Regions from separate parts of the Shewanella sp. 433 genome, predicted to be linked through region 1. Evidence: predicted binding sites of a transcription regulator. Region 1 holds the regulator's gene; each other region holds the start of a gene.
What was found. The regulator LexA, encoded in region 1, represses DNA repair genes until DNA is damaged. The targets are predictions, from matches to a motif close to TACTGTATNNNNATACAGTA.

Region 1 (7,879 bases):
GATGGAATAATCCGAGATAGCTTAGCTATTTAGGATTATTTCACCCCCAAAGCTAAGCTCCAAAATGTAGATAATGAGTTTTCGGTTTTAAGCCGGGGTCTTGATTTTATGATGCGGCAGTCATCAAGCGGGTGATTTGCTGTTGCAGTGACGCGGCGCTCACCTGAGATACCGCCATGGCATCACCGACAATCAGCGACACCTTTGGCCAAACCCGCCGCGGTTGAAGTGTGTTTGCTTGACTCTCACTCGGATCTGCTAATCCTCTCATTGCAAGCGGTATCACCTTTACGGGATGGTGCACTGCGAAACTTGCCATCAAGGCGTTAAATTGAGCCTGATAACTCGCCGTCATGGCATCACTCGCGGTTAAATTATCGCTTAACAGGCACAGTAACTCGCCATTGGCTAACGCCTGCTCAATCATGGTTAATGCTTCATTATTGCTTGCGCCGCTTATCTCACCCATAGCCACAGGGATCGCTCCAGTCGGCTTAACAGAGCTCGCTATGATAGAGGATGGCATAACAAAGCGCACCGGACGACTCGATACGCCCATCACGCACAAAGCATCGAACTGGTTGATATGAGGACATACCAGCAGCACTGCCCCCTGTTTGGGCAGTTTTTCACGCCCTTCAACACAGAAGCGGTAACGCACATGACGAAAGAGATAACTGATAAAGCGCCAGCGAAACTCTGGCGCTTGTCCATAAACATAGGCAGCGACCACCAGATTAAGAACCGCCAGTAAGGTAAATAACTCAGGGATACTCCACCCAAATCCCGCCAGCAGTAACATGGCCAATAACGCCGAGCACACCATAAATAGCGCATTAACAATATTATTAGCAGCAATCGCCTGTGCGCATTCCCCCGGCGCAGCACGCGACTGGATAAAAGCGTACAACGGGACGATAAACAAGCCCCCACTGACCCCCACCATCAACAAGTCAAACATCAGTCGATAATGCGCTGTTGTGGCGATAAAGTCTCCCACACTATAAACCCACGAGGGATCTAACGGCGCTGGTGGAATAGCCCAGACTAAATCGAGGCCAAACAGGGTCAACCCCGCCATGCCTAAAGCCACGACACCTAACTCAACATGACCATAGGATAAGCGTTCACACAAAAAGGAGCCCACCGTGATACCCACCGAAAATAGCGCTAATAATAGCGACACTACGCTAGCATCAGACGACAGATGTAACTTAGCAAAATAAGCAAATTGCGTTAGGTAAGTGGCACCGAGAAACCAAAACCAGCTAATGGCGATGATCGCCACCCAGATGCTTGACGTCTTTCTCACCTTGGTAATGGCGTGCCACGTGCCAGATAAAGGAGCAAAACGAATTGGGGTTGCGTCATGCTGTAAAGGCAAAGCCGGAATGGCACGACTGGCCAAATAACCACACAGGGAAAGTACAAAGACAATCAAGGCACTGGCGACAATCCCATGCGCACTCGTCATCAACAGCCCGGCGCTCAATGTGCCACTTAAAATAGCTAAAAATGTGCCCATTTCGACCCAAGCATTCCCCGTAACTAACTCTTCTTCGGCCAATACTTGCGGTAAGAGTGAATATTTTACCGGCCCGAAATAGGCCGACTGACAGCCGGTTAAAAATAACAGCAGTAACATCACCATGTAGCTTTGAGACAACATCGCCATCGCAGCGCACGACATGATAACCACTTCGAGTTGTTTGAGTCTGCGGATAAGCTTCGCCTTGTCCATATTGTCAGCGAGCATCCCGGCATGAGCGGAAAAAAGAAAGAAGGGTAAAATAAACAGGCCTGCGGCCAAATTAACAAATAAATTAATACTGATTGGCAACTCATTGATCTGGCTATAAGCCACCATCAAGAGTAAAACATTTTTATAAATATTATCGTTTAATGCGCCTAAACATTGGGTGACAAAATAGGGCAAAAATCGTTTTGTTAACAGCATATTTGCTCCAGCTTGCCGCGACCTTAGGTTAGCCTAACCATTTAGACGGCAGTAGAGGGTTATATAAGCCATTGCCAAGCTGTGGCCGTGCACAATAGACAAGGCTTAGCGCATCAGACACATCACCACCCGTGATGCATCTGGGCCAAAATAGTCAGCTTCTGTTTGCAACTCGACAAACCCCAATGCTAGGTATAAATGACGCGCTGGATTAGCTGGGTCCACAGTGAGCATTACCTGAGTGACCGACGGCGCCAAGTGATTAAGTGCATCGATTATAAAACGTTTGCCGATACCTCGGCCTTGGGCGTGTGTCTCCACGGCGACAGATAATATCCAACCTATATGCCGCAGCTCACTTGGCACCATTAGGAGATAGCCAAGAAGACGATTATTGTGATCTATTGCAACACGCAAACCACTTGGCCAACAATCGAAACTCTGACGAAAAAAGAAATCCGGATAACAATGTTCGCCAAACACACGCTGTTCAAGCCGATAAACGCCGGCCAGTTCGCCCTTTTGCGCCGCACGCAGGGTAATATCAACGGGCTTATTCACTGACTAACAACTCATCCCAAGGTAAATGGGTCGAACCGACCACGATAAAATTAGGGTTTTCGAGCGATTCACGTTCGTTATAACTGAGCGGCTGCAGTTCAAGATCCATGATCTGCCCGCCCGCCTCTTCGACAATAATTTGTGCCGCGCCGGTATCCCACTCGCCAGTAGGGCCAATGCGTACATAACAATCGGCGCGCCCTTCGGCGACCAAGCAACTTTTAAGCGCTGCCCCGCCGAGCACCACGAGCTCACAATGTTTAGGCTGGTTCAGTAGCTTTAATACCGACTGCGGATCTTGGCGACGACTGACCGCCAAGCGCAATGAGCGCGAATCATCGAGTGTCAATTGACGACTGGCAATACGCTGCTCGCCTTTACTTGAGCGCTTATAAGCCCCCAGTCCCGCGATGGCATAATAAATCACCTCGGTCATGGGCACATAAACAATCCCCATAATGGGGCGATTATGCTCAACTAACGCGATGATCACCGAAAAGTCGCCGCTGCCAGCAATAAACTCTCCGGTGCCATCTAACGGATCGACCAGCCAATACCTGGGCCAATCGACGCGATCGGATAACGGGATGTCGGCATCTTCTTCAGATAACACAGGAATATCAGGAGTCAGCTGAGTCAGCGCAGCGGTGATAATTTGGTGCGCAGCGAGATCGGCAGACGTCACAGGGGTATTATCCGCCTTAATTTCTTTATCAAAGCTACCTTCAAGGTAAATATCTTTGATGGCCATTCCCGCTTCAACGGCGATGGCGATCACCTGTTCCACACACTCTTCTGGCTTCATCACAACTCCAACAACCTAGACAGGTAATGCATATATCCGAATTGAAATAACTATTTTAGTTTTAAATGCTTCTGGGCTAAAAACAAGGCACTCACACTTCTAGACTCTGAGAAGTCTTCCAATGCCAATAGCCCTGACCACTGTGCAAGCGGCCAAGAAACAACCTCTATTGGCTCGGGCTCATCGCCTTCAAGGCGACTCTCATACAGATCTTCTGCAATATAGATCTGCATCTTGCTGACAAAATAGCTGGGCGCCAGACTTAACTCCATCAAATGGGTTAATTTTTTAGCCCCAAAGCCTATCTCCTCCTGCAGCTCCCGATTAGCGGCTTGCTCAGGCGTCTCTCCCGGATCAACCAGCCCTTTGGGAAAGCCCAGTTCATAGCTGTGGGTTCCTGCGGCGTACTCTCTGCCCAGCAGCAGTTGCTCACCCAACACAGGGACCACCATTACGGCACCACGATTATTACCTTTCATACGTTCATACTGGCGCTCGACCTGATTAGAAAATTTCAGGTGCACTTGTTCAATTTGAAATAACCGACTCTGGGCAACAACTTGTGTATGTAATATCTGTGGCTTTTGGTCCGACATGAATGTCCCTGATAAAATGACGTTTGCATCACAGTTCAATCTTACTATGATGGGCCTAATCCACAACTCTCACGATAGAATTTTTTTACTGACCTTATGTTTCCTTGGGATAAAATCGATACTGTACTGCTTGATATGGATGGCACACTGCTAGATTTACACTTTGATAGCCATTTTTGGCTCAAGCTAGTGCCGCAAACCTTAAGTCACAGCAGAAACATCTCTCTAAATGAAGCTAATGTCTTGGTAGAACAAGCCTACGACCAAGTGGTTGGCACCTTGGATTGGTATTGCCTCGACTACTGGCAGCAACAACTGCAACTGGATATTGTGCAGCTGCAACGCACATTGGCCGACAGGATACAGTTACGCCAAGACAGCATGCCATTTCTACGCGCATTGACTCAAAAGCATAAAACCAGAATATTAGTGACCAATGCCCATCCTCAAAGCCTAGCTCTCAAACTAGAACACACAGAGCTCGCGCAAGGGTTAGACCATATGATCTCCAGCCATGAAACAGGTTTTGCTAAAGAGCACCCTCAATTTTGGTCTAGCTTATTTAACCAATATCAATTGCAACCCAGTCGGTGTTTATTTATCGATGACAGCGAAGCTATCTTACATGCCGCCAAACAAGCTGGAGTTGGGTATTTGCTTGGCATAAGCAATCCTGATAGTAAAAAGCCCCATAAAATATTTACCGACTTTCCCGCAATCCATGATTACCACCACCAGTTAGATGATCTTATCGCCAGTAAGCCATAATAGCTCCTCGCTCAATGACATAAGATAAGGATAAATGCAGGTGCATGGTGCAACCAAACCCTATAGCCTGCTTATTTGTTTCACCGCCCGAACTTGGCACTGAAATCGTCTCAACAGATAAGAGAGCAATCGCGCCACTCAGCGACACTCAATGAATCCTTTCCGTAAAATTAAATTCATAACATTGATTTAAATTAAAAAAGTCAGATTGCAATAAAAATAAATCTGCGACCTTATTTTCAGTTTTAAGCAAATCCCACCACATTGCCGACAAAAATATGCTTAATCCTTGCGCTACTTTAAATACTGTATATACTAACAGTTACTGTATGGAAAGACAGGATCTGTAATGAGACCATTAACCCCTAGACAAGCTGAAATATTAGAATTAATTAAACGCAATATTGCCGATACAGGCATGCCGCCTACCCGAGCTGAAATTGCTCGTCGCCTAGGCTTTAAAAGCGCCAATGCGGCCGAAGAGCACTTAAAAGCCTTAGCCAAAAAAGGCTGCATCGAAATAATGCCTGGGACCTCGCGAGGTATTAAGCTAACTCAAGAAGATGATAGCGAAGATCTTGGTTTACCACTGATTGGACAAGTCGCTGCCGGTGAACCCATTTTGGCCCAAGAACATGTTGAGCAACACTACAAAGTTGACCCAGCGATGTTTCGCCCAAGCGCTGATTTTCTCTTAAGAGTCCGCGGCGATAGCATGAAAAATATTGGTATTCTCGAAGGCGATCTACTTGCGGTGCATAAGGTGGAGCAAGCCAGTAATGGGCAGGTTGTCGTAGCTCGCGTCGAAGATGATGTCACAGTAAAGCGCTTTGAAAAGAAAGGTAATACTGTATATCTTCACGCCGAAAATGAAGAATATTCACCGATAGTCGTCGACCTATCTACCCAAAGCCTTAGCATCGAAGGGCTGGCCGTAGGTGTTATCCGCAACGGAGATTGGCAATGAATAATCTAATGGGTAATGCCCCGCGACATCCCGGCCTTTGGGTCGATATGAATAAGCAACACAAACCAACTCAGCACAGTACCATTGCGACATTATCGAGTCGTACCCAAGGTAAGCATGAGTTGCAAGCGCTAACACCGCAATTAGCAAGATTAAGCCAACAAGGCCAGTGGGTCGTACTGATTAGCCCACCGAATATTGGCTATAAGCAGATGCTCGCCGATGCGGGGGTACGCATGGATAGAATCTTATTAGTGCACACCAAAGATGAAGTTGAAGCACTGTGGGCGATGGAAAAAGCGCTTACTAGTGGTACATCCAGTGCGGTGATCAGTTGGACCCAAGCACTCGATGCTCGCGATTGCCGCCGCTTACAATTGGTCGCCAAAAGTACCCAGGCTCTAGGTGTTGTGATTGAAGATGATAATAGTCACTTACCTGTAACAGCCCTGACAGAGCAAGATCTGGGCTATCAACAAGCATCATTATTTAGTTCACTGCACTAGCATTACAGTTCAAACTTTCCATACTTAAGCCCCGCGAGGGGCTTTTTTGTTGCTGTTTTAAAAAAATTAAAAAAAAGTGATCTTGATCAATATTTAAACAGCGATTAAGTTAGTAATAGATATCAACGATTATTTGTTATATCCGAACAATTTAGTGGTCTGTTTCATTGGCCAACGAGTGTAGATCTCTCACTGCGTCCAATAAAGCGGAAATTAGCCTGATATAGTCAGCCGTAAGTGCAAGCGTGGTAACCACCAGCAATAACAACAGCAATACCACCAGCGCACTGTGAAGTCATCGTTGCTTTTTTGGGAACTGAAAAGTTTGCATAGAGCCGAGACATACTGTGTAACTTTTCTTTGTAGTTGCCTTCGCAATTGACAGAGGAGAAGTCTAGTGAAGCATCTGTGGTATAGCTTGCTCGGGTTATTACTAGCCCCACCCATATTCGCAGCCGATATGCCCCTTAATATGACACTAGGGGTAACTGAGATCAGTGGCAAGGTTTTTAGCCTTCACATGACCATTCTTTATATCTGTTGCGCTATCGGCATCATAGTGTTTGGGGTGATGATCTATTCCATCATTAACCATCGTCGCTCCAAAGGTGCGGTGGCTGCCAATTTTCATGAAAGCACTAAAGTCGAAATCGCTTGGACTATCGTCCCTTTTGTCATCTTGATCCTGATGGCGATCCCTGCCACTAAAACTCTTATCGCCATGGAAGACCCTAGCGATGCGGATATCACCATCAAGGTTACAGGTTCTCAGTGGAAATGGCATTACAGTTATTTTGATCACGATATCGAATACTACAGTTTACTCGCTACCCCAAGAGCACAAATTGAAGGCAGTGAAACGAAGGGCGAAAACTATCTATTAGAAGTCGACAAACCTCTAGTGCTTCCCGTTAATAAAAAAGTGCGTTTCTTGATGACGTCAGATGATGTGATCCATTCTTGGTGGGTGCCAGCCTTTGCGGTAAAAAAAGATGCTAACCCCGGTTTCATCAATGAAGCTTGGACCCGCGTGGATAAACCCGGCACGTACCGCGGCCAATGTGCTGAACTATGCGGTAAGGACCATGGCTTTATGCCCATAGTGGTTGAAGTGTTGTCTGAGGCCGATTTTGCTCTCTGGATCGATGAGCAAAAAAACCAAGCCACAATCGCCGCCGCCGCAACCGAAGCCTCGTTATCGCAAACCTTATCTATGGATGAACTTATGACCCAAGGTGAGCAGATATACATGGCACGCTGCGCCGCCTGCCACCAGCCAAATGGCATGGGACTTCCAGGAGTGTTCCCCGGATTAAAAGCCAGCGCCATTGCCACCGGCCCAGTCACAGCACATATCGATATTGTGGTTAATGGTAAGGCGGGCACCGCAATGCAAGCCTTCGCTGGACAGCTAACACCACAGGAGATAGCGGCTGTGGTGACATATGAGCGTAACGCTTGGGGCAATGATGTCGGTGATATCATCCAAGCCGCTGACGTTAGTCAACATGGTCAATAGGGAGGCATGATGAATACAACAACGCGCGAAGCCAATATGGATGCCGCTCATATTGAAGAGTCTAACGAACACCACGAAGCTCACCCAACCGGCATAAAACGTTGGCTATTTACCACTAATCATAAAGATATCGGCACCTTATACCTATGGTTCAGCTTTATTATGTTTCTTACTGGCGGTGCCATGGCCATGGTGATCCG
Region 2 (7,879 bases), 960 kb from region 1:
TCCACCCTTACCGCGCACCGCTAGCATCACAACCTAAGCCGTTACGTATTGTGCCGGTGTTAAACCGAGAGCCACTTAGCGTACTGGCGGTCGATGATAATCCGGCCAACCTTAAATTAATCGACACCTTACTGCGTGAAATCGTCACCCACGTGGCAGTCGCCGACAACGGCAAGGCCGCTGTCGAACTCGCCAAATCACGCCACTTCGATTTAATCTTTATGGATATTCAGATGCCCGGAATCGATGGTTTTAGCGCCACTAAACAGATCCGTGAGCATTCGTTAAATCGCAACACCCCTATTATTGCCGTCACCGCCCATGCCATCGCCGAAGAGCGTGAACGCATTAACCAAAGTGGCATGAACGGCTACCTGCCCAAGCCCATCGACGAGGCAGCACTCAAAGAGGTCATTAACAGTTGGAAGGTGCGCCCCAAGTTTACCCACTTTGAACAGCAGACACTCAATTGGGAACTGTGTTTAACTCAGGCGAATCAAAAAGCCGACTTGGCACTAGAGATGTTACAGATGTTGTTAGACTCGCTGCCAGAAACCCGTAATCAACTTACCTTGGCGCTTGATACCCTCGATGCCAAAGCGATGCTAGCCCATGTGCATAAACTCCATGGCGCCAGCTGCTACTGCGGCGTACCCACTACCCAACGCTTATGTAAAGAAATTGAATCATCACTTAAAAATGGCGCTAGCGTCGAAGAGGTAGAACCTGAAATACTAGAGTTACTTGATGAGCTTTCTAAGGTAGAATCTGCCACTAACCAAGTAATATCCCAGTTATCTATGGATGTGATCGATGAGTAATAAACCAGGGTTCTTCAAACGATTAAAAGCATTAGAGCTTGAGCAAAAAAAATTGTTTGCTATCGCGCTGTGCCAGCGCATGTATCCCAACTACCAGCTATTTAGTGAAGTGTGTGAATTTGGCGATCCACAGGTATTAGACACAGTGCTAAACCTGTTATGGCAGTCAATGTATGATAAAAAGCTGAAACTCAACATCGACATCTATCTTGAGCGACTCGATCTCAATACCCCAGAGCCAAGTGACTTTGACGCCTACGGTGTCTATCCCGCTATGGACGCCGCAGTGGCATTAACCTCACTATTGAGCGCACTGCAAAGTAAGGTGGAAGACGATATCATCAACATCAGCAAACTCTCTTCGAGCACGGTCGCCAATTATATTGAAGCCACTATCGAAGATGAGATGGATGAAGCCACTTTAGATGACTTTATTTTCAACCACCCCGTAATGGTTGAAGAAAAAGAGCTGCAGGCATCATTACTCGATCTCATCGAGCAAAACCCTAAAATCAGCGCCGACTTTGTCAAAGGCCTCCGTAAAGAAATTATCGAAGCAGGCGTATCTAACATCGGCATTTCAGTCGCTTAACTGCAGATGAAGAAGCTCATCTACCAAGGTTATCTATTAACCAACCGCGATGGCTTAACCGACTCTTGGATACTCACCATAGGGGAGCAACGCCGCAGTGGCTCCTTATTTGAATTACGGCGTCAGATACACTTCTATCAAGAACTGGGCGTGCTGCCAGCGGTCAACGCCCACGCGGCAAAGACAGAAGCAAGCCCACTATCTCGCTCAACTAAAAGCCCTTCTCAGTCACCTGATATCCGCCGCTCCAATAAACGCAATTAGCCCAGTTAGTTAAGTTAATATTGCCCATTAACGGCACCATATGCAGTCAAGTGGCTTTACGTTAATTCGCATTAGACCTTAGCTCAATAGCGGGCACCGACGTAAACATGCTAGGGTCGGCTTATCTTTGGGGTATATTTGGGTTTAATCATTATTGTAACCCTCCCTTAAAATCAGAATGTTTTAAATAGAGTTTTCCATTTACACTAAACCAAATGGAGAATCACATGAAAAAGACACGTTTTACTGAAAGCCAAATTATCAACATCCTCAAAGAAGGCGAGTCTGGTGCACAGACTGTGCCTGAGTTATGTCGCAAACATAATGTAGGTCAAAGTACCTATTACAAATGGAAATCTAAGTACGGTGGGATGCAAGCCTCTGACTTAACCCGTATGCGGGAATTAGAAGCCGAGAACGCCAAACTTAAAAAGATGTTTGCTGATGTCAGCTTACAAAATATGGCACTCAAAGATATTGTTGAAAAAAAGCTATAAGGCCAGCAGAACGAAAGGTATTAGCCCACTATGCCATTAATGAATTTGGCCTAGGTGTTGTGCTGGCTTGTGATGCGTTAAACATCAGTCGTTGCACATATTATTATCAACTTAAACGTATAGATGATAATGATATTATTGAGGCAGTATCAGACATTGCTGAAAAACATAAGGCCTATGGGTTTCGGAAGATATTTAAGCGGCTACGGCTCCTAGGCCATAAATGGAACCATAAACGTGTGTACCGTATTTATTGTGGTTTGAAGCTTAACTTACGGCGTAAAGGTAAAAAGCGCTTACCTTCTCGAGAGCCTGAGCCACTGGCCGTTCCAGCAAAGGCTAATGAATGCTGGTCTATGGATTTTATGAGTGATAACTTATTTTCAGGCAAGTCTTTCAGAACATTTAATGTCATTGATGATTATCATCGTGAAGCGTTAGCCATCGAAGTGGACTCGAGCTTACCTGCACAGAGGGTTATACGCGTGCTGGATAGAATCGCAGCCTACCGTGGTTACCCAAAGCGATTAAGGCAAGATAATGGGCCAGAATTTATCTCACATGCACTTGAGATATGGGCTGAAGAACATGGCATCAAGTTAGATTTTATTAAGCCAGGAAAACCAACGCAAAATGCGTATATTGAGCGATTCAACCGCACTTATCGAAATGAAGTATTAGACTGTTACTTGTTCAATAGCTTGACTGAAGTAAGGGAAATCACAGATAGTTGGATTGAAGAATATAATTATGATCGGCCACATGAATCACTGAATGATTTACCGCCTAAATTATATGAGCGATTAATTGAGGAAAACTCTCTCAAAATATGATCGATATAAGGGAGGGTTACATTACAACCTCTGCTTGCCTACCTACTGTGTAAAGCCTTTGGCGTTAACGGCCCACTGCTTAAGATGGCGGTACTCCTCGCGGCGCTGCCCACCGCAGCTAGCGTCTACCTGTTGGCGCACCGCTTTCAAACTAATGCCACCGTCAGCGCGCAAAATATCAGCCTAGGGATAGTACTGAGCTTTGCGGTACTGCCACTACTTGACCATTTGCTGTAGCGCTGCCATAACCTTAAATTCAACAAAATTCGCGAACAAAAAGCACACAGGTATTTACTGTATAAAAAATCAGTATATACTGTGCATTAATACAGTACTTTGTGAAAGGATGTCATTATGCTTTGCCAGCTCAGCATCAATAACTTTGCCATTGTTCGTTTTTTAGAGCTCGACTTCAAAGCCGGTATGACCAGTATCACAGGTGAAACCGGTGCCGGAAAATCTATCGCTATCGACGCCCTAGGCCTGTGTCTGGGTAATCGCGCCGAAGCCAGTACCGTTAGACCCGGCGCAGATAAAGCCGAGGTCAGCGCCCGCTTTTCTCTGCTCGATATTCCCTTGGCAAAGCGCTGGCTCGAAGATAACGACCTTGATCTTGATGATGAATGCATACTCAGGCGCACCATCAACAGTGACGGCCGCTCACGCGCCTACATTAATGGCAATCCAGTACCGCTTAGTCAACTTCGCGCACTTGGACAATTACTGATCGGCATCCACGGACAACACGCCCATCACGCCATGTTAAAGAGCGAGCATCAACTGACACTGCTCGACAGCTATGCTAACCACCGCATGCTGCTCGACAGCGTCAGTGCGAGCTATCAACGCTACAAACTGATTGAAAAAGAGCTTAAACAGCTACAACAGTCGCAACATGAGCGCATCGCCCGTAAGCAACTGCTGCAATACCAAGTTGAGGAGCTTAATGACTTTGATTTAGGCGAGCACGAATTTGACGAGATAGAAGCCGAGCATAAAAAACTCGCTAACGGCACCGCCTTAGTGCAAGCCTGCCAACACACCCTCTTCCTATTGCAAGACAACGAGCAAGGTGCGGTAGAATCGGTGCTCAACTTAGCCATAGATCAAGCTCAAGAGCTTGAGGGCTATGACACCGCCCTTAACAGCATTGGCAATATGCTCAATGACGCCTTAATCCAAGTGCAAGAGAGCAGCAGCGAGCTGCAACGCTACCTCGATGGATTAGAGCTCGACCCAGATCACTTTGCTTACCTTGAACAGCGCCTCTCTAAAATCATGCAGTTGGCGCGCAAGCATCACGTAAGTGCCAAAGATCTTTATCAGCACCATCAAGCCTTAAATCAAGAGCTAAGCAGCTTAGACTCAGACGAAGAGAAGCTTGACGAAATCGCTGAGCAGCTGCAAAGCTGCAAGCTAGGCTTCATTGCTCATGCTAAAAAGCTCAGCCAAAGCCGGAGCCGTTATGCCAAAGAACTTGACAAGCAGGTGACCCAATCGATTCATGAACTCAGCATGCCTAAGGGTAAATTTGTTATCGATATCCGCTTTAACGAAGCGATCATGTCGCCCAACGGTTGTGACACCATCGAGTTTCAAGTCACCACTAACCCAGGGCAGCCACTGCAACCTATCTCGAAAGTCGCATCAGGCGGGGAACTGTCACGTATCGGCCTTGGCATTCAGGTGATCACGGCGAAAAAGGTCGCCACACCAACGCTTATTTTCGATGAGGTGGATGTGGGCATCTCGGGGCCAACTGCTGCTGTGGTGGGAAAAATGCTACGCTCACTGGGTGAATCGACTCAAGTGCTATGTGTAACCCACCTGCCCCAAGTCGCCGGAAATGGTCATCAACACATGTTTGTGAATAAGCAAAGTAAAGCCGGACAAACCGAGACCTCTATGGTACCGCTGGATAAAACCCAACGCATCGAGGAGCTCGCCCGCTTACTTGGCGGCGATACCATTACCAGTAACACCCTAGCCAACGCCAAAGAACTACTCAGAGGTTAAAGACTGGCAACACCTAAAGCGAAGGAAATACCTTCGCTTTTTGATATCGGTGTTTCACTATTTAAACTCACTCATCCCATTGTACTTAATGAGCGAATTGCGCTCTCCATAACTCCTAGCAAGAAAAAACAAAACCATATAAGTCACGACTCGGCCGAAGTCTTAAGCAGCATTTAATTGATTCACTGCGACACCAAGCTTTCAAAATAACGAGTTCATACAAACTCTTGCGATCGCAAAAAATGGGCGTATAATCCCTCGGAATTTTTCAAAACAGAGAGCAACAATGAACCAGACAGTTAAGCACAACTTGACTCATTATCGTCGAGAAGCGGCGTTGGTTTTATGTTTCTGTTTTTCGATTTCAAAAAAAAGCCTCCTTGCTTAAGGGGGCTTTTTTTTGTCTGCTTTTTGCGTAGAGCCGGCAAGTTTAAACGACTATCTGCCCGAGGCTATTCGATGCTCATCTCGAATGTCAGTGGCAGAAAAAGTTTAAAACCATTTGTATCCGTTATCTATTTATAGGGAAGAGAAGCCATGGCGAACTCGTTGTTTCAAAAACATATCATCTCCATTCCGGAATTAAACCGAAATGAACTTGAACTCATCGTTGAAACTGCTGGAAGATTAAAAGCAGAGCCAAATCCAGAACTATTAAAAAATAAAGTCGTGGCGTGCTGTTTTTTTGAACCCTCAACACGTACTCGCCTCTCTTTTGAAACCGCAGTACAACGCCTAGGCGGCACTGTGATTGGCTTTGATAACGGTGGCAACACCTCGCTGGCCAAAAAAGGCGAGACACTAGCAGACTCAGTGCAGGTGATCTCATCTTATGTCGATGCATTTGTAATGCGTCACCCACAAGAGGGCGCAGCCCGTCTGGCCTCAGAGTTCTCTAACGGCGTACCGATTGTGAACGGTGGTGACGGTGCCAACCAACACCCAACACAAACTTTATTGGATCTCTTCTCTATTTTTGAAACTCAAGGGCGATTAGATAACTTAAATATCGCCTTCGTTGGCGATCTAAAATATGGTCGCACCGTCCACTCCCTGACCCAAGCACTGTCTAAGTTTAATAACATTAACTTCTTCTTTGTGGCTCCCGAAATTTTAGCCATGCCAGATTACATTTGTGAAGAGTTAGACCAAGCAGGGATCAGTTACAGCCTGCATGCCACTATGGAAGAGGTGATCCCTGAGCTTGATGTACTGTACATGACCCGAGTTCAAAAAGAGCGTTTCGATGAATCAGAGTACGCGCACATGAAAGCCGCTTATATTCTAAATTCAGCCATGCTAGCGGACGCACGCGACAACCTAAAGGTATTGCATCCATTGCCACGTGTTGACGAAATCACTGTCGATGTCGATAAAACCAAGCACGCTTATTACTTCCAGCAAGCGCAAAACGGGGTTTACGCCCGTGAAGCACTGCTGGCATTAGTACTGAACGAACAACTTTAAGCAGGAGATAATCACCATGACCAAGGAAACGCAACAAGTTGAAGCCATAAAGAATGGCTCTGTTATCGACCATATTCCTGCCAATGTGGGGATTAAAGTGCTTAAGCTGTTTCAGATGCATAAAACCAATCAACGTGTCACGATTGGTCTTAATCTGCCTTCCTCTGCTTTGGGCGCTAAAGATCTGATTAAAATTGAAAATGTTTTTATCAGCCCAGATCAGGCGAATCAATTAGCCCTGTATGCCCCTAACGCTACGGTTAATCAGATTGAAAATTATGAAGTGGTAAAAAAACTGACCCTGTCGTTACCAGAGCGGATCAACGCCATTTTTAAGTGCCCAAATACCAACTGTATCACCCATAATGAGCCGGTAGACAGCAGCTTTAGTGTCAGCGCTAAAAAGCAAGATGTACAACTCAAATGTAAATACTGCGAGAAGGTGTTCTCACGTGAAATAGTGACCGAGCGTCACTAAGCCGCCACTTTTTCAGCCACTCACAACTAACAAGCCTGTTCAACATTGAGCAGGCTTTCCCCTTGTACTGGTAATCAGTCATGTGCGCACTAATAAAACTCTTCTCAATCAATAGCGCACATCACCTGGGCATAACGTTTCGGATTAAAGTTGATGCAAATGACCATGGTAATTAACACCATCACCAGATGCATCATCCAGCCATAGCCAAAATCACCACTCCACTGCAATAACTGCGCAAACATCAGCGGAAAGGCGGCGGCAATCAAAAAGCCGCCACCTTGCATTAATGCGGCGAGCGCCCCAGCACTGTTAACCGCCGGTAGATGATCAAGCGCTGTGACTATGGTTAATGAAAAGGCCCCGCCCAGTCCCGCGCCGCACAAGATTGACCATAACTGCGGCGCGCTATCGGCATGAAAAGCAAACCCCCAAAAACCAATGGCCTGCATCACTAACACCCACAGCAACCAAGGGCGCCTGTCGGTGTAACTTCTGGCCAAGGCTGGTAAGCCAATGGCGAACAAGGCTTGAGTCACCGCCATCACCACAATTAAATGGCTGCTACTGGCATTATCCCAGCCACGCTGCTGATAAAAGGCCGCCAGCCAAGTGACTAATGAAGCATACCCGCCGTTGACTATGCCAAAGGCGGCCATTAGAGTCCACGTTCGCGGGCGAGCCAGTAACCCCTTTAGCGGTCGAGATGATAAGCTTAGCTGCGATAGTTCAGGTAAAGCGTTGCATTGGGTAGGAGGCATCTGCCGACGCTGGCTAAGCACCCTCCAAGCCACGACCAAGGCCGCAAAACAGGGCAATGCCAACAAGGCCAATGCATGTTGCCAACCATAGCCCCATTGCAACAACATCGGCATTAGCTGTGCGCCCAACGCGCCGCCAATCATCAATGA
Region 3 (7,879 bases), 2.0 Mb from region 1:
TCAGTGCATCATAATAGACATCTTTTTCTGAGCGTTGCAGTTGGCCACGCAGAGCATCTATCTCTTGTTGTGCCTGCTGTAATTTGGCAGTAAAAAATTCGGTACTAGTGCGTATATCGTCAGACTCTTTTACCAAATTACGTACGAGTCCAAGCACTTTCTCTAGGCTGACCCCTTCCTCTTCAATACGATTAAGTTGCTCGAAGTTTTGAGCTATCCGCTTTTGGAAGCCTTTGGCATCATGCTTGGTATCTTTAAGCGATTGCGATAACTCCAGTGTCATGGCCTCTAGATTTTGTCGCATCTCCAGCACATCGATTTCAACCGGATCAGACAGGTGTTCACGGTACAGCAATTGGGCATTGACAGGTGGGCAGGTTTGATACTGGGCTACGAGGTTATCCATTTTTTCAACCAATACCGGATCTTGTTCACCCACATAGGCATACCACAATGCGTAATTAGTCGGAGTGGTGGGGATCTGATGCTTTAGCATCAGAGGTACTGCTTTTTTGAGGTTGATGGCAGCGGTGCGCAGCAGATCGTTGGACATGGTGATAGATTCCTCACAGTATTGCTCATCAATATGGCAACTCAGTCGTTGCTCAACATTGTTTTACTTAATATGGGTTGGCATAGTCGCGCTATGATGTGCGTTCATCCCCCCCGCCATTGTAGGGGGGCATGATAGCGCATATCGGTTAACGTGAGTCGTTAAAGGGCATTATCGATTAGGTCGTTGATTGGGTGCCCAATTAAGCCAGTCAGTTTGTGGCTTTTCATGCAAGGTAAAGGCCTGATTGCTATTTAATTGATTGGCAGGGGTGGTGACCACTTGCGTGGCGACCCCTATGCCGCCAGTGAGTATGGTCTCAAGTGAGCCAGTTTCAATTTGCGCGCCAGAAAATAGACCCACATCCACCTTAATGCCAGACATATCCCAAAATTGACTGCTTTGATTGACTAGATGTTGATAGCGCGCATCTATTTGTACCAGCATCTGCACCTGAGTGCCATTTACCGATAATTGGTAATGGGCTATCTCGCCTATCTTAATGCCGCGAAAGATGATGGGACTGCCTACTTTAATTGAGCCTAAATCGCTGTCAATGAGGGTTAATTGCAACGAGCCATCATCTACATGCACCGGGTTTTCAGTCAGGCCGGTAAAGTGTTTGCTTAACTGCTGGCTATTACCCGGAAGTACGGCCACATAGGGGCCAGTGAGTAGGGTTTCGGCCGCCTGAATGCCAGATAACGAAATTTGTGCATCGATTAAAAAATATTGCGCATCTTGGCGAGTAAATGCCTTGGCATAATCCCCATAAAGGTACGCATCAACACTGACTGTACCGAGGTCATCATTGAGTTTAAGTTGTTCGATCTCACCCACCTGATGACCTAAATAGCGAATAGGCGCTTTAGCCGCTAACTTCGTTGTGGCGGGAAAGCTTAGTGTAATGGGGGTTGCCTTGGCTAGGGCAAGCGCCTTAGACCCGTATAAGTGCTGGCTATTAACGGCATCATCGCCCTCGAGTAAGCCTAAGCTAACGCTGCCTTTGATGGCGCCACTCAAGGGCGCGATCTCAACATTGACTCCGCGTAAGCTAGCATCGACTGTCAAAGCGTTGTTACGCCAAAACACGGTTTTAGGGGTTAACAGTGAATCAAATTGCTTATCAACCCCAAGGGTGATGGCAAAATTATTACTTTTTGCTTGCCAAGCGACATCGAGCACTTGGCCAATTTGCATCTTTTTAAAGTAGAGTGGTGATGTCGCACTTAAATCGGCGCCATCAGGGCTCATCAGGGTGATGCGTCGCTGATCCCTTTGGCTGATGATCTGCTGGGCCTGCTTCTGTGAGCTAAATAACATTAAGGTGCTGTGCTGTTTTACTGGAGTAGTAGATTTGCCTTGAATTAAGCTGATCGCCCCTTGGGTGAGTGTGGCTAAGTCGCGGGTATTTACCGTTACACCCTCGATAGAGGCATCAATAGCTAATGCTGACTCAGGAATGAAGTAGCTACCAGATGAAATAAGCTTTTGATATTCTGGCCATATGTCTATTGAATACTCGACGCCGCTATAATCTGGCTTAAAGCGAACGTCGCTAACACTGCCAATGGGTAACTGTTTAAAGCGTACCTGCGCGCCGACGTCTATGCCGGGGTTCTCACTGGCCGTTAATGTCAACGTAAAAGGTTGATTATGTAAGGGCGGAGCACTATCTAGCAGCGGGTACTGTGCTAAAGGCTCTCCGGTGCCGGGCATGAAATTGATCACGCTACCTGTGAGTAGGCGCGTAGCATGCTTGATACCTGCCGTGGAGATATCGGCGCCTTCGACCCAAAATTGCGCCGTGCCACTCAACAGATGAGCATAATCGCTATCGAAAGTCGCATCGAAAATGACTCCAGAGTCACTTAAATGCGTGTGGGTCACACGGCCTATCTCTATGCCTCGAAATACGATGCTTGCACCCGATTGAATAGTATCTGCATCGCTGGCTTGCAGTGAGAAGCCTACGCCGCGAATGGCAGCATCTTTATCATCAAAAATGGTATAGTGTTGATTTGGTTCGGCTTGCAGACCGTTGGGATCGGAGGAAAAGCTAACGCCACCGGCTAAAATGGCTGACAGACTCTCTGTTTTTACTTTGATTCCCGCCAGTGACGCATCGACTGCTAAGCCTGAGACATTCCAAAATTGCGAGTTTTGTTTTACTAAATGTGTGTACTGTTTCTGTATGTATGCATTAAATAAAATGCGGTTATCATTGACTAAACGGTAACTGAAAATTTTACCGACAGGGATTTGACGATAAAAGATTAGCGAGCCGATATCGAGTGAGCCTAAGGTTGGGCTGCTTAATTGCACCATTAACCCGTCGGAGCCTGGGGCAACTGGTGGAGCCTGATCTTCGGCGATAAACTTTCGGCGTTCATTACCATTTCCAGGTTGAATGGCAATATAGTTACCGGAAAAAAGCGCATCGAGTCCTTCAACACCGGTAATTGAGGCTTTAGGCGTGACTAGCCAAAATTTGGTGTTGTCTTTTAAAAATGGAGTGGAGCGATAATCCATTAATAGATCGACATTCACCCCTTGCAGAGCATCATCGATACTAATGTCGACCACTTTACCGACGGTCAAACCTTGATAACGCACTAAGGTTTTACCGACATCGATACCAGTGGCACTTGGAAAATGGATACGCACATCGATACCCGATTCTCGGATACTCTTAACGCCCAGCCAAGCGCCCAGCGCTAGTGCGATGATAGGTAACAGCCAAATCGGCGAAAATAACTTCTTCTTTACCACTTTAGGTGTTTCAATTTTTGTCATCTTTCGCTTCCAATCGGTCCCAGAGTAAACGGGTGTCTAATACTTTTGCTGCCAGCTGTGTCAATAAGACGACTAAGGCAAACGCCGTAGCAGCCGGTGCAGGTTTGGCATCAAATATTTGCCCCATATTAACCAAAGCCGCCGTTATTGATATGACAAACAGATCTAACATCGACCAGCGACCAATCCATTCAATGATATGAAAGCCTGCCATTAATCTTTTTTTTGAAATTGGTAAACGATGACTTATGGCGAGCAGATAGGTCGCTAAACCGATAATTTTCAGCATAGGTACGAGAATACTGGCGGTAAATAAAATGATGGCAATAGGCCATAAGTCTAAATGGATTAAATGATTAATACCGCTAAAGATGGTGTCACGCCTGACTTGGCCTTGGCTAGTCATAATGGTGATTGGGTATAAGTTGGCTGGCACTAACAAAATGGCGGCGGTGAGCAACAGCGCCCAGCTTTTTTGGATGCTGGCGTAGTCTCGACTCTGTACGTACTGACCACAGCGTTGGCAATAGGTATCTTCAATTCGGCAAAGTTTTGCACAAGTAGGACAACTGGTGATCCCTGCAGCTTGTCCTTGCGAGTTGCGATGAGAGTTAGTCATTGAGCTGGTTCCACATATGCTCGATATCATATTCACGCTGCAAGAAAATAACCACAATGAATAAAATACTGAAGCAGAATGTCCCTATACCAAAATAGAGGTCGGTGTAGTCGGAGAGTTGAAACACGGAAACAAAGATACTGATCATGTATATCTCTAGCATTGTTAGCTCTGTCAACAGGCTATGCCAGCGCAGTAGTTGTTTATAAATATTACGAAAAAATGACTTTTTTATTTGATATTTAACGATTAAAATTTGTGCCAACACTGATAGGATAAGTAAACCAGGAGCGATAACCGCGGCGATCATAACCGCGATCCCCACTACCCAGTAGCCTTGAGATATCACCGACATCGCTCCTTCTACCACTGTCGTGGTACGCACGCTGCCCAAAAAATGCAGCTCTAATACAGGGAATATATTGGCGGGGAAATACAGTACCAAGGCGGTAATACATAAGGCGAGCATACCGTTGATAGAGCAATAGGGGGTGTCGTACAAATTACTATGGCAACGAGGGCAAAGGGCTCTTACCCCAATAGGAAGCGCCCGCTTGCTGACGATGAGGTCACAGGAGCGGCATAGGATAATGCTCTTATCTAACACGTTTCTATCGGAAGTAATGATGGGTATTCCTATCGTTTGGGAGCAAATAACATGGTGGTTGCCCCTAATTTCTTCAGATCCAAAAAGCTGTTGTACGCTGCAAGCGTTTAGCAATTGTGATAAGACAACATCACTATTGCTAACGAAATAATAGAACAAGATTCTATCAGATAAATTTGAACACTTGCATAACAACTTGTATTTATGAGATTCTACAACTGTATATAAAAACAGTGTGAGGACAGGCATGGCAGTTATAACGAAATTTGTCGTAGTCAGAGAAGGGGTTGAGAAGATGACATTCACATCTAAAAAGGAGGCTGACGCCTTTGATAAGATGCTCGATATCGCAGATAATCTACTTCCTTTTATCGAACAGGCTCAGCTAGGACTCGATGATGATGCGATTGAGAAGCTCAGTTTCTATTTAGCCGAAAACAAAGATCAACTGATGGGCTTATTAAAGGGCGGTGCGGTGACGAAACCTGCAGCAGTAAAAAAAGCCAGTAAAAAAACCGAAGCAACAGCATAATTTATTAGGAAACCCTATGACATCCGTGTGTTATGACACTTTAGCTCGCCAAACCGAAGCATTATTCAGTGGCGAAGATAACCTTATCGCAGCCATGGCTAACTTTTCCGCATTGATCAATGACAACCTTGACGATATCAATTGGGCGGGATTTTATCTTGTTGAAGGCGAACAACTGATTTTAGGCCCGTTTCAAGGCAAGGTTGCCTGTACCCGCATTCCTATGGGGAGGGGGGTTTGTGGCACAGCAGCGCAAAGCAATACCACACAACGCGTGGCTGATGTTCACCAGTTTGCGGGCCATATCGCCTGTGATTCGGCGAGTAATTCTGAAATCGTCATTCCATTAAGGCGCGATGGTCAAGTGATTGCTGTGCTTGATATCGATAGCCCATCAATATCTAGATTTGATCAAGCCGACGAAAACGGCCTTGAATTAGTAGTAAAAAGTCTGGAAAAAGCTTTATTTGCTTAAACTAACACCAATTTTGCACAATTGATGGTCGCATTCATAGCTAGCAAGCTTATAATAGGCGGCTTAACGAATATCAAAATGCTGGGTGACATTTCATTACTTGAAATGAATACTTGGCGTTTGTTAAGTGTAATTGATAAGGTATGTTGGACGTAACGCTAACGGGTGTAGCTACACTAGGTGAGATAATGCCCGTTAACCGCCCCTAACAAATATGAACGACACGCCCGCCAACATTAAGTTGGGTGAGGTGATAGTCCCCTTTTTAAACTGTGGAAGTAATGATGGAATCAACAGAAAAGTTGACCGACACCAACGCTATTCTGGCGTATTTATATGAAACATTTCCTTTGTGCTTTATTGCTGAAGGTGAAACTAAACCGCTTAAAATTGGATTGTTTCAGGACTTGGCTGAAAGGTTAGCTGATGATTCTAAAGTCAGTAAAACTCAATTGAGAATTGCCTTACGTCGCTATACTAGTAGCTGGCGCTATCTTAAAGGCATCAAAGTTGGGGCACAGCGTGTCGACCTTGACGGCAATGAATGTGGTGAGCTAGAGCAAGAGCATATCGATCATGCACAAGCTACACTGAAAGAAAGTCAGGAAAAAGCCAAGGCTAAACGTCTAGCCAAAGCCGCAGCGAGTAAGGGCGACAATAATCAGCCTAAGGCTGAAAAGAAGCCATTTAAAAAGCCTGCGCCTAAGCGTAAACCCACTGCGGTTAAAGTCGCTAAACCAGAAGTTGCAGTACAAAATTTAACACCTGCGGTATTAGGCGAGTTGAAACCAAATCAACGTGTCAATGTCAAACTAGGTAAATCGCCAGTATCAGGTGTCGTACTTGACATCAAAAAAGAAGATATACAAGTGCAGTTAGATTCAGGATTAACCATCAAAGTGAAGGTTGAACATATCCTGCTATAACTGTTTCATTGTAAAAGGAGTAACTTGTTGATGCGAAAACTAACTCTGGTAGCTTCAATTGCCAGCATTTTTGTAGGATTCTCGGCTTGGGCATTGACGCCTACAATTCCATCAAGCGAGTTGCCCTCTCTGAATCAAGAGCCACAACATAAAGTGGCGAGTAAGCGAGTGGCGGACACCTATGCGCGTAATCACTATCATCGTTTCGATTTTGATGATGCGTTTGCTGCGCAGGTGTTCGACCGCTATTTAAAGCAACTCGACTACCGTCGTAATGTGTTATTACAAAGTGATGTCGATAGCTTTAAGGTCTACGCTACAGAATTTGACGACATGCTCAAAAGTGGTGACTTGACTGCCGCCTATAAGATGTTTGATCTGGTGCAGCAACGTCGTTATGACCGTTTTGCCTATGCGTTAGCCCTGCTTGATACCGAAATTGACTTTAATGTTCCTGGTGACAACTATCAGTATGATAGAGAAGAAGCTGCTTGGCCCAAAGATGAAGCAGAGCTTAATGAGCTTTGGCGTCAACGGGTAAAATATGATGCCCTCAATCTTAAACTTACTGGTAAAACGTGGGATGAAATTGTTGACGTGTTAGAAAAGCGTTACAACAACGCCATCAAACGTCTGAGTCAGACCAAAAGCGAAGATGTCTTTCAAGGTGTGATGAATGCCTTTTCTCGCTCGGTAGAACCACATACTAGCTACCTTTCTCCGCGTAACGCAGAACGTTTCCAAATGGAAATGAACCTGAGCCTTGAAGGCATAGGCGCGGTGCTGCAGATGGATGAAGATTACACTGTGATTAAAAGTTTGGTCGCTGGTGGTCCTGCGGCCAACAGTGAAAAACTCTCCCCTGAAGATCGCATTGTAGGTGTTGGCCAAGAAGGAAAAGAGATAGTCGATGTGATTGGTTGGCGTCTCGATGATGTTGTTGAACTCATTAAAGGGCCAAAAGGCAGTAAAGTGGTACTGCAAGTCTTACCTAAGAAAGGCGGTTCTTCAGCTAAACCTACTTATGTGACTATTGTTCGGGATAAAATTCGCCTAGAAGATCGCGCAGCGACCTCCGAGGTGATTGAGCCTTCAAGCGGAGATTACGCTGGTCGTAAAGTTGGTGTCATTAAGATCCCTGGCTTTTACATGAACCTGTCACAAGACGTGCTTAAAGAGCTGACTAAACTTAAACAAGAAAACGTTGAAGGGGTTGTCATAGATCTGCGTGGCAACGGTGGCGGCGCGTTAACTGAAGCCACCTTGTTAACAGGCTTGTTTATTGAGCAAGGTCCTGTGGTGCAAATTCGTGATGCGAATGGCCGAGTTTCACAAAATCGTGATAATGATGGCCGCGTTGCTTATTCTGGT
Region 4 (7,879 bases), 980 kb from region 1:
GCGCCTTAAGCTTGGCCACCACGGAAGCACTGTCGCTTTTAAGCAAGCTGGCAGCCAGTTCAAGCTGAGACTGTTGCTCACGCACATATGCCATTGCAGCTGCACCCGTTACCGCCTCAATACGGCGAATACCAGCTGCAATACCACCTTCAGAGGTGATCTTAAACAGGCCAATATCGCCCGTACGTCCAACGTGAGTACCACCACAAAGTTCGATAGAAAAATCGCCCATGGTTACAACACGTACCTGAGAGTCATATTTTTCACCAAACAAGGCCATCGCACCTTGTGCTTTAGCTTGTTCAATATCCATCACCTCAGCCTTAAGCTCGTGGTTACGACGGATTTGGGTATTCACTAAATCTTCTACCGCTTGCAGTTCTGCCGGCTTTACCGCTTCGAAATGAGAAAAGTCAAAACGCAGGCGCTCAGGATCAACCAACGATCCCTTTTGGCTCACATGACTGCCTAGCACTTGGCGCAGCGCAGCATGTAACAGATGCGTGACAGAGTGGTTTAGCTCGGTGCGATGTCTTAATTTTTTATCGACCTCAGCCAACAACACTTGGCCAACACGGATAGTACCGGTTTGCAGTTTACCGACATGCCCAACCGCTTGGCCATACTTTTGCGTGTCGCTCACAACAAACTCAGCGCCATCGCCACTCAGTAAGCCTTTGTCACCGCATTGTCCACCAGATTCCCCATAAAACGGAGTACTTTCCAGCACAATCACCGCATCCTCACCTACTGACAGTTCAGTCACGGCTTGACCATCACGATACAGGGCAACCACTTTGGCTTCGCCATTAAGATCACTATAACCACAGAAGTGGGTATGTTGATCAATTTTAAGCCCTTCGTTGTAATTGGCATCGAACTGCCCTGCCGCTTGGGCGCGGCGACGCTGCTCAGCCATCGCGGCCTCGAAACCGGCTTCATCTACGGTAATATCACGTTCGCGGCACACATCAGCCGTCAAATCGACAGGGAAGCCATAAGTATCATAGAGTTTAAATGCCGTTTCGCCGTCAAGTACCTTGCCGTCGAGCCCATTAAGGGCATTATCTAAAATGCCTAAACCACGCTCAAGGGTACGCGCAAACTGCTCTTCTTCCGCTTGAAGCGACTTTTCTACAATGGCTTGTGTCTCTTTAAGGCCTTTCGCTGCATCGCCCATCACATCAATCAGCGTCGGTACTAGCTTGTAGAAAAATGATTCGGTAGCACCTAGCTTATTGCCGTGGCGCACGGCACGGCGAATAATGCGGCGCAATACATAACCACGACCTTCGTTCGATGGCATCACACCATCGGCAATCAGGAAGGCACAAGAGCGAATATGATCGGCGATAACCTTTAGCGAGTTATTGTTAAGGTCGCTAACATTCAGAATCTCAGCGGCCTTTTTAATCAGGGTTTGGAAAATATCGATTTCATAGTTGGAATGTACGCCTTGCATAATGGCGGCAATACGCTCAATGCCCATACCAGTATCAACCGAAGGCTTAGGCAGTGGCTCCATGGCACCGTCAGCTTGACGGTTGTACTGCATAAATACGATGTTCCAAATTTCAATGAAGCGGTCACCGTCTTCTTCTGGCGTGCCAGGACGGCCACCCCAGATATGCTCGCCATGATCATAGAAAATTTCAGAACAAGGACCACAAGGACCGGTATCGCCCATTTGCCAGAAGTTATCTGAAGCGTAAGCAGCGCCTTTGTTATCACCGATACGAATAATGTTTTCAGCCGCAACACCAATCTTTTTGTTCCAAATCTCGAAGGCTTCATCATCGGTTTCATAAATCGTGACGCACAGACGTTCTTTGGGCAGCTTTAACTCTTCCGTTAGAAAGGTCCAAGCGAAGGTGATTGCTTCTTGCTTAAAATAATCGCCGAAGCTGAAGTTACCAAGCATTTCAAAAAAGGTATGGTGACGCGCGGTATAACCTACGTTATCCAAATCGTTGTGCTTGCCACCAGCGCGTACACAGCGTTGCGAGGTTGTCGCCCTAGTGTAATCGCGCTTATCTTCACCAAGAAAGACATCTTTAAACTGGTTCATACCTGCGTTGGTGAACAACAAGGTCGGATCATTGCCAGGTACCAGTGAACTGCTGTCCACTACCTGGTGACTATTTCTGCGGAAGAACTCCAAGAAAGCACTTCTCAGCGCTGCAGTGGTTTGATACATGAAATCATCCTGAATTAGGTTACATTCGCGGTGACAATTGAAACTTCACCGACACTCATAGTTAGCCCAACATTATAAGCAGTCTATTGTTGAACAACCAGAGGTTTAACCTAGGAAGTGAGATAAACGAACAAAAAGGCAAGTACAGAAGGGAAATAACCAGCAGACATGATTATTGAAGCAAGCAAACATGAATCATCATATATCGGAGTCAACCTCTAGCGCGTAGGCGATTTGATCGAAGCTATAACCTTGGCCCATTAAATAACGTACACGTTTAGCACGATCTTTTTGATCGCTAATAGGCCCATTATTAGCAAATTTTTTATTGGCTTTTGATTTTGCTAGCTCAAACCAGTCACAATCACTATTGTTTAATGCCCTTTCAATCGCCTCTTTCGATAATCCTTTTTGCGCCATCGATTGACGGATGCGGTTTTGACCATGGCCCTTGCTAATATGAGAACGCAGTAATAAGGCGGCAAAGCGAGCGTCATCTAAAAAACCATTATCGACACAACGGTCGAGTACAGGCTCAATTTCGCTTAACTCAAAGCCTTTTTGAAGCAGTTTAGTTTTGATTTGATGGCGTGAATAGTCGCGGCGGGCAAGGAGCCCAACCGCGATATGCATAGCAGAAGCTGTCATAACAAGTTAGTACTTAAAACACTTCACCTGTTTCTAAGTCGATATTCTCGTCGCTAACGGCAGGTTCAGCAGCCACTTTTTGGCCACCAAGCAGCATGGCACGCAGTGCGGTATCGATCTCTTTGGCAATTTCTGGGTTTTCTGTTAGGTATTTACCGGCGTTTGCGCGGCCTTGGCCAATCTTGTCACCTTTATAGCTGTACCAAGCACCGGCTTTCTCAATCAGTTTATGCGCTACACCTAGGTCGACTAACTCACCTGTACGGTTGATGCCTTCGCCATAAAGGATTTGGAATTCAGCTTGCTTAAACGGCGCAGCAATTTTGTTTTTAACCACTTTAACGCGAGTTTCGTTACCTATAACTTCATCACGATCTTTAATCGCGCCAGTGCGGCGAATATCAAGACGAACCGAGGCATAAAACTTCAGTGCGTTACCACCTGTTGTGGTTTCTGGGTTACCAAACATCACACCAATTTTCATACGAATTTGGTTAATGAAGATAAGTAGCGTGTTAGATTGCTTAAGGTTACCGGCAAGCTTACGCATTGCTTGGCTCATCATACGCGCCGCTAAGCCCATGTGTGAGTCACCGATCTCACCTTCAATTTCAGCCTTAGGGGTTAACGCAGCCACCGAGTCGACAATGATCACATCAACCGCGCCGCTGCGAGTCAAGGCGTCACAAATCTCTAACGCTTGCTCACCCGTATCTGGTTGAGAGCATAATAGGTTATCAATATCAACACCTAGCTTTTGCGCATAAATCGGGTCAAGCGCATGCTCGGCATCGATAAAGGCACACACTTTGCCATCACGCTGCGCTGCCGCAATCACCTCAAGGGTCAAGGTGGTTTTACCTGATGACTCAGGGCCATAAATTTCAACGATACGGCCTAGGGGTAAACCACCTGCACCGAGTGCAACATCTAATGATAGAGAGCCTGTAGAGATAGTCTCAACATCCATAGAGCGGTTTTCACCTAACTTCATGATGGATCCTTTACCAAATTGTTTCTCAATTTGACCTAGAACCGCGTTAAGGGCTTTCTCTTTATTTGCATCTATCTTCATGGTGCTTTCCTCTCTATCACAGGCGTTGCGCTGTGGTAAATCCGTTAGGATAAAGCATAGCGCTTACAACGAGCTGTGCTTTATGTGTCTCAATATGCTGACTAGTATACTGTACAATCATACAGTATCAAGTACTGTTGATGATTATTTTTTACTAACTTTAAAACAGCCACTTAGCCTAGGGTTGAGCTCAGTTGAGTTTAAATAATACAATTTTGGCTGGATAAATACGCCCGTTAAAGTGAAATTATTGCTAATATTGGCGCCAATCATACGCTAGCAACCTAAGGGTTGTTATGCTGAGCTTTTTTTGCAGGATACCTTGGTTACTTCATGAACGCAGTTGATATTCAAAACCTCGAGAAACACACCCCAATGATGCGTCAATATCTGACGCTAAAAGCCGAAGCACCTGATATGTTACTGTTTTATCGTATGGGTGACTTCTATGAGTTGTTCTATGATGATGCCAAGTTAGCCTCTGAGCTGCTGGGGATCTCATTAACCGCTCGCGGCAAGAGTGGCGGCGACCCTATCCCTATGGCGGGTATTCCTTATCATGCGGTCGAAGGCTACCTCGCAAAATTGGTGCAATTACGTGTGTCAGTGGCCATTTGTGAACAAGTGGGCGATCCGGCTACGTCCAAAGGCCCAGTTGAACGCAAAGTGGTACGTATCGTCACGCCTGGCACCTTAACCGATGAAGCCTTATTACAAGAGCGGCAAGATAATTTATTGGCAGCGGTATATCATGGCAAAGTCGGCTTCGGTTATGCCACGCTAGATGTCTCCTCAGGACGTTTTGTTGTCACTGAACTTCCCAGCAGAGAAGCGTTAGAAGCTGAATTACAGCGCACTAATCCTGCCGAACTGTTACACAGTGAAGATTTTAGTGAGATGGGCCTTATTGCCAGCTTTAATGGTAAACGTCGGCGCCCAGAGTGGGAATTTGACTACGACACTAGCTATCAATTATTACTGGCACAATTTGGCACCAAAGATCTTTATGGCTTTGGGTTAGGTGACGTTAGGCTCTCGCTTCAGGCCGCGGGTTGTCTGATGCAGTATGTTAAAGACACTCAACGTACCGCCTTACCCCATATCAACTCGATTGTTCGCTTTAATCAGTGCGACAGTATTATTCTCGATGCGGCGACACGCCGTAATCTCGAACTGACTAAAAACCTGCAAGGTGGCTTTGATAACACCTTAGCCGCCATCCTCGACAATACAGCAACCCCCATGGGAAGCCGTATGTTGCAGCGCTGGATCCATGAGCCACTGCGCAATCATCACACCATCCGCGCCCGCCATGATTCGGTCGAAGAACTGCTCAGCTCTGGCGACTTTGAAACCCTGCACGATCAATTAAAAACCTTGGGAGACGTTGAGCGTATCACCGCCCGTTTAGCCCTGCGCAGTGCTCGTCCTCGCGATTTTGCTCGCTTACGTCAATCGTTATCTTTGTTGCCTGCAATCAAACAACTATTAGCTAATTGCCACAGTCAACATTTGAGCAACCTTGCGATAATGCTGGGAGAATTTCCCGAAGAGCACGCATTACTGAGCCGTGCCATTGTCGATAATCCCCCCATGCTGATCCGTGACGGTGGTGTATTAAAACCTGGCTACCATCAAGAGCTCGATGAGTGGCGTGCACTTAGCCAAGGTGCCACCGATTATTTAGCAGATCTGGAAGCCAGAGAGAAACAAGCAACCGGGGCATCGACCCTCAAGGTGGGCTATAACCGCGTACATGGTTATTACATTGAGATTAGCCGCAGAGAATCTGACTTAGTGCCGCTAAGCTATCAACGCCGCCAAACATTAAAAAATACCGAGCGCTACATTATCGCCGAACTCAAAGAGCATGAGGAGAAAGTGCTCTCGAGCCAAGGCAAGGCGTTGGCACTTGAAAAACAACTCTGGGACGAGTTGTTCGATTTGCTCATGCCTAAACTGCATGAGCTACAACTATTTGCTAGGGCTGCTGCCGAGTTAGATGTGATCAGCAATTTTGCTGAGCGCGCCGATCTGTTCAATTACCATCGCCCCGAACTGACCGCACATAACGGTATTGATATTGATGCTGGGCGCCATCCGGTTGTCGAACAGGTTAGCCAAACGCCCTTTATTGCCAATCCGGTTAACTTAAGCCCACAGCGGCGCATGTTAATCGTAACAGGTCCCAATATGGGCGGTAAGTCTACCTACATGCGTCAAGTCGCGTTGATCACCCTAATGGCTCATATCGGGAGTTTTGTGCCTGCACAGCGCGCTGCCATTGGGCCGGTAGATCGTATTTTCACCCGCATTGGCGCCGCCGACGATCTGGCTTCGGGTCGCTCTACCTTTATGGTCGAGATGACAGAAACCGCCAATATTTTGCATAATGCAACGCCAGAAAGTTTAGTCTTAATGGATGAAATTGGCCGCGGCACCTCGACTTATGATGGTCTATCTTTGGCATGGTCTGCCGCTGAACACCTGGCCAATAACCTCAAAGCAATGACGCTATTTGCGACCCATTACTTTGAATTAACTCAGTTGCCAGAATTACTGGAAAATGTGGTTAATGTCCACCTTGATGCCATTGAACATGGAGACACCATTGCCTTTATGCATGCTGTGCAAGAAGGGGCGGCGAGTAAGAGTTATGGGCTACAGGTCGCGGCATTAGCGGGGGTACCAAGTAAAGTGGTTCAAGCGGCTAAACACAAATTACATCATTTAGAGAGCCGCGATAGAGATAATGGATTGCCAAGTGATACACAACAGGTCATGAGCTTTAGTGCGCCAGAAGAATCGGCAGCACTTAAACACTTAGACAGTATCGACCCCGATCAACTCTCACCTAAACAAGCATTGGATTTGCTATATCAACTGAAGCAATTACGTTAACGGCCATGTGAAAATTAAGGCTCAGTAAGGCTATTGAGCCTGACACTCAATGCTAAAAGCAAAAAAGCGTACCATTTTTGGTGCGCTTTTTTATATTCTACAATATCCATAATAACGGCAATCAGGCTTAGCTATTTTACTTTTTCACCAAACTTATGTGCTGATACTAAATACTCGATAGTATTGCGACCTTATGGGCGAAAAATAGCTTCTACCGACAATCCCTGTGCACCAAGTAAGTCTTTAAGGCGCTTCAATGCTTCTACTTGGATCTGGCGAACTCGCTCTCGAGTCAAGCCTATCTCTTTACCCACATTTTCTAGGGTTGAAGGTTCATATCCTAATAAACCAAAACGGCGCGCTAATACTTCACGCTGCTTACTGTTCAGCTCATCTAACCAGCGAACCACAGATTTAGACATATCCTCATCTTGTACTTTATAGTCAGGCCCGACACTGTCGTCATCGGCCAATACATCGAGCAGCGCTTTATCACTGTCACCGCCTAACGGGGTATCTACCGAGGTAATGCGCTCATTTAACTTCAACATACGACTCACATCGGCACTGGGAAGATCTAGCTTCTCAGCAATCTCTTCGGCGGTTGGCTCATGGTCCAACTTATGCGCCAGTTCTCGGGCGGTGCGTAAATAAACATTAAGTTCTTTGACCACATGTATGGGTAAACGAATCGTGCGAGTTTGATTCATAATGGCACGTTCTATCGTTTGCCTTATCCACCATGTGGCATAAGTTGAGAAGCGAAAACCACGTTCTGGGTCAAACTTCTCAACCGCGCGGATCAAGCCTAAATTACCCTCTTCGATAAGGTCGAGTAACGCTAAACCACGGTTGTTGTAACGACGAGCGATTTTTACGACGAGTCTGAGATTACTCTCAATCATACGGTTACGAGATTTAGCACAGCCCTTAAGGGACTTACGTGAAAAATAAACCTCTTCCTCCGCACTCAACAGGGGGGAAAATCCAATCTCACTTAGATACAGCTGTGTGGCATCTAAATTCTTTTGCAAATCATCTTGTACTTGCTGTTCCAG

Region 2: a site for LexA is predicted at 3,322-3,341, ahead of recN (DNA repair protein RecN). Genes of this name have one in related genera too.
Region 3: a site for LexA is predicted at 4,792-4,811, ahead of AC5YB1_RS09420 (YebG family protein). Genes of this name have one in related genera too.
Region 4: a site for LexA is predicted at 4,028-4,047, ahead of recA (recombinase RecA). Genes of this name have one in related genera too.

What each region holds. Positions count from the first base shown of each region.
Region 1 covers NZ_CM181703.1:184,925-192,803, forward strand. Annotated here, with positions in the region: gene AC5YB1_RS00910 (MFS transporter) at 107-1,957, opposite strand; gene AC5YB1_RS00915 (GNAT family N-acetyltransferase) at 2,063-2,518, opposite strand; gene cysQ (3'(2'),5'-bisphosphate nucleotidase CysQ) at 2,511-3,323, opposite strand; gene nudE (ADP compounds hydrolase NudE) at 3,374-3,919, opposite strand; gene yrfG (GMP/IMP nucleotidase) at 4,016-4,687, shown strand; gene lexA (transcriptional repressor LexA) at 5,037-5,654, shown strand; gene AC5YB1_RS00940 (cell division inhibitor SulA) at 5,651-6,160, shown strand; partial or broken gene coxB (cytochrome c oxidase subunit II) at 6,558-7,670, shown strand; gene ctaD (cytochrome c oxidase subunit I) at 7,689-7,879, shown strand, end outside.
Region 2 covers NZ_CM181703.1:3,303,103-3,310,981, forward strand. Annotated here, with positions in the region: gene barA (two-component sensor histidine kinase BarA) at 1-821, shown strand, start outside; gene AC5YB1_RS14670 (YjaG family protein) at 814-1,413, shown strand; gene AC5YB1_RS14675 (DUF3319 domain-containing protein) at 1,420-1,677, shown strand; one part of gene AC5YB1_RS14680 (IS3 family transposase) at 1,905-2,169, shown strand; one part of gene AC5YB1_RS14680 (IS3 family transposase) at 2,169-3,007, shown strand; partial or broken gene AC5YB1_RS14685 (AEC family transporter) at 3,029-3,244, shown strand; gene recN (DNA repair protein RecN) at 3,362-5,023, shown strand; gene pyrB (aspartate carbamoyltransferase) at 5,561-6,490, shown strand; gene pyrI (aspartate carbamoyltransferase regulatory subunit) at 6,507-6,968, shown strand; gene AC5YB1_RS14705 (MFS transporter) at 7,073-7,879, opposite strand, start outside.
Region 3 covers NZ_CM181703.1:2,135,723-2,143,601, forward strand. Annotated here, with positions in the region: gene AC5YB1_RS09400 (GGDEF domain-containing protein) at 1-553, opposite strand, end outside; gene AC5YB1_RS09405 (PqiB family protein) at 725-3,349, opposite strand; gene AC5YB1_RS09410 (paraquat-inducible protein A) at 3,336-3,968, opposite strand; gene AC5YB1_RS09415 (paraquat-inducible protein A) at 3,961-4,575, opposite strand; gene AC5YB1_RS09420 (YebG family protein) at 4,823-5,107, shown strand; gene AC5YB1_RS09425 (GAF domain-containing protein) at 5,124-5,582, shown strand; gene proQ (RNA chaperone ProQ) at 5,867-6,508, shown strand; gene prc (carboxy terminal-processing peptidase) at 6,539-7,879, shown strand, end outside.
Region 4 covers NZ_CM181703.1:3,280,028-3,287,906, forward strand. Annotated here, with positions in the region: gene alaS (alanine--tRNA ligase) at 1-2,197, opposite strand, end outside; gene recX (recombination regulator RecX) at 2,396-2,845, opposite strand; gene recA (recombinase RecA) at 2,859-3,920, opposite strand; gene mutS (DNA mismatch repair protein MutS) at 4,254-6,821, shown strand; gene rpoS (RNA polymerase sigma factor RpoS) at 7,013-7,879, opposite strand, start outside.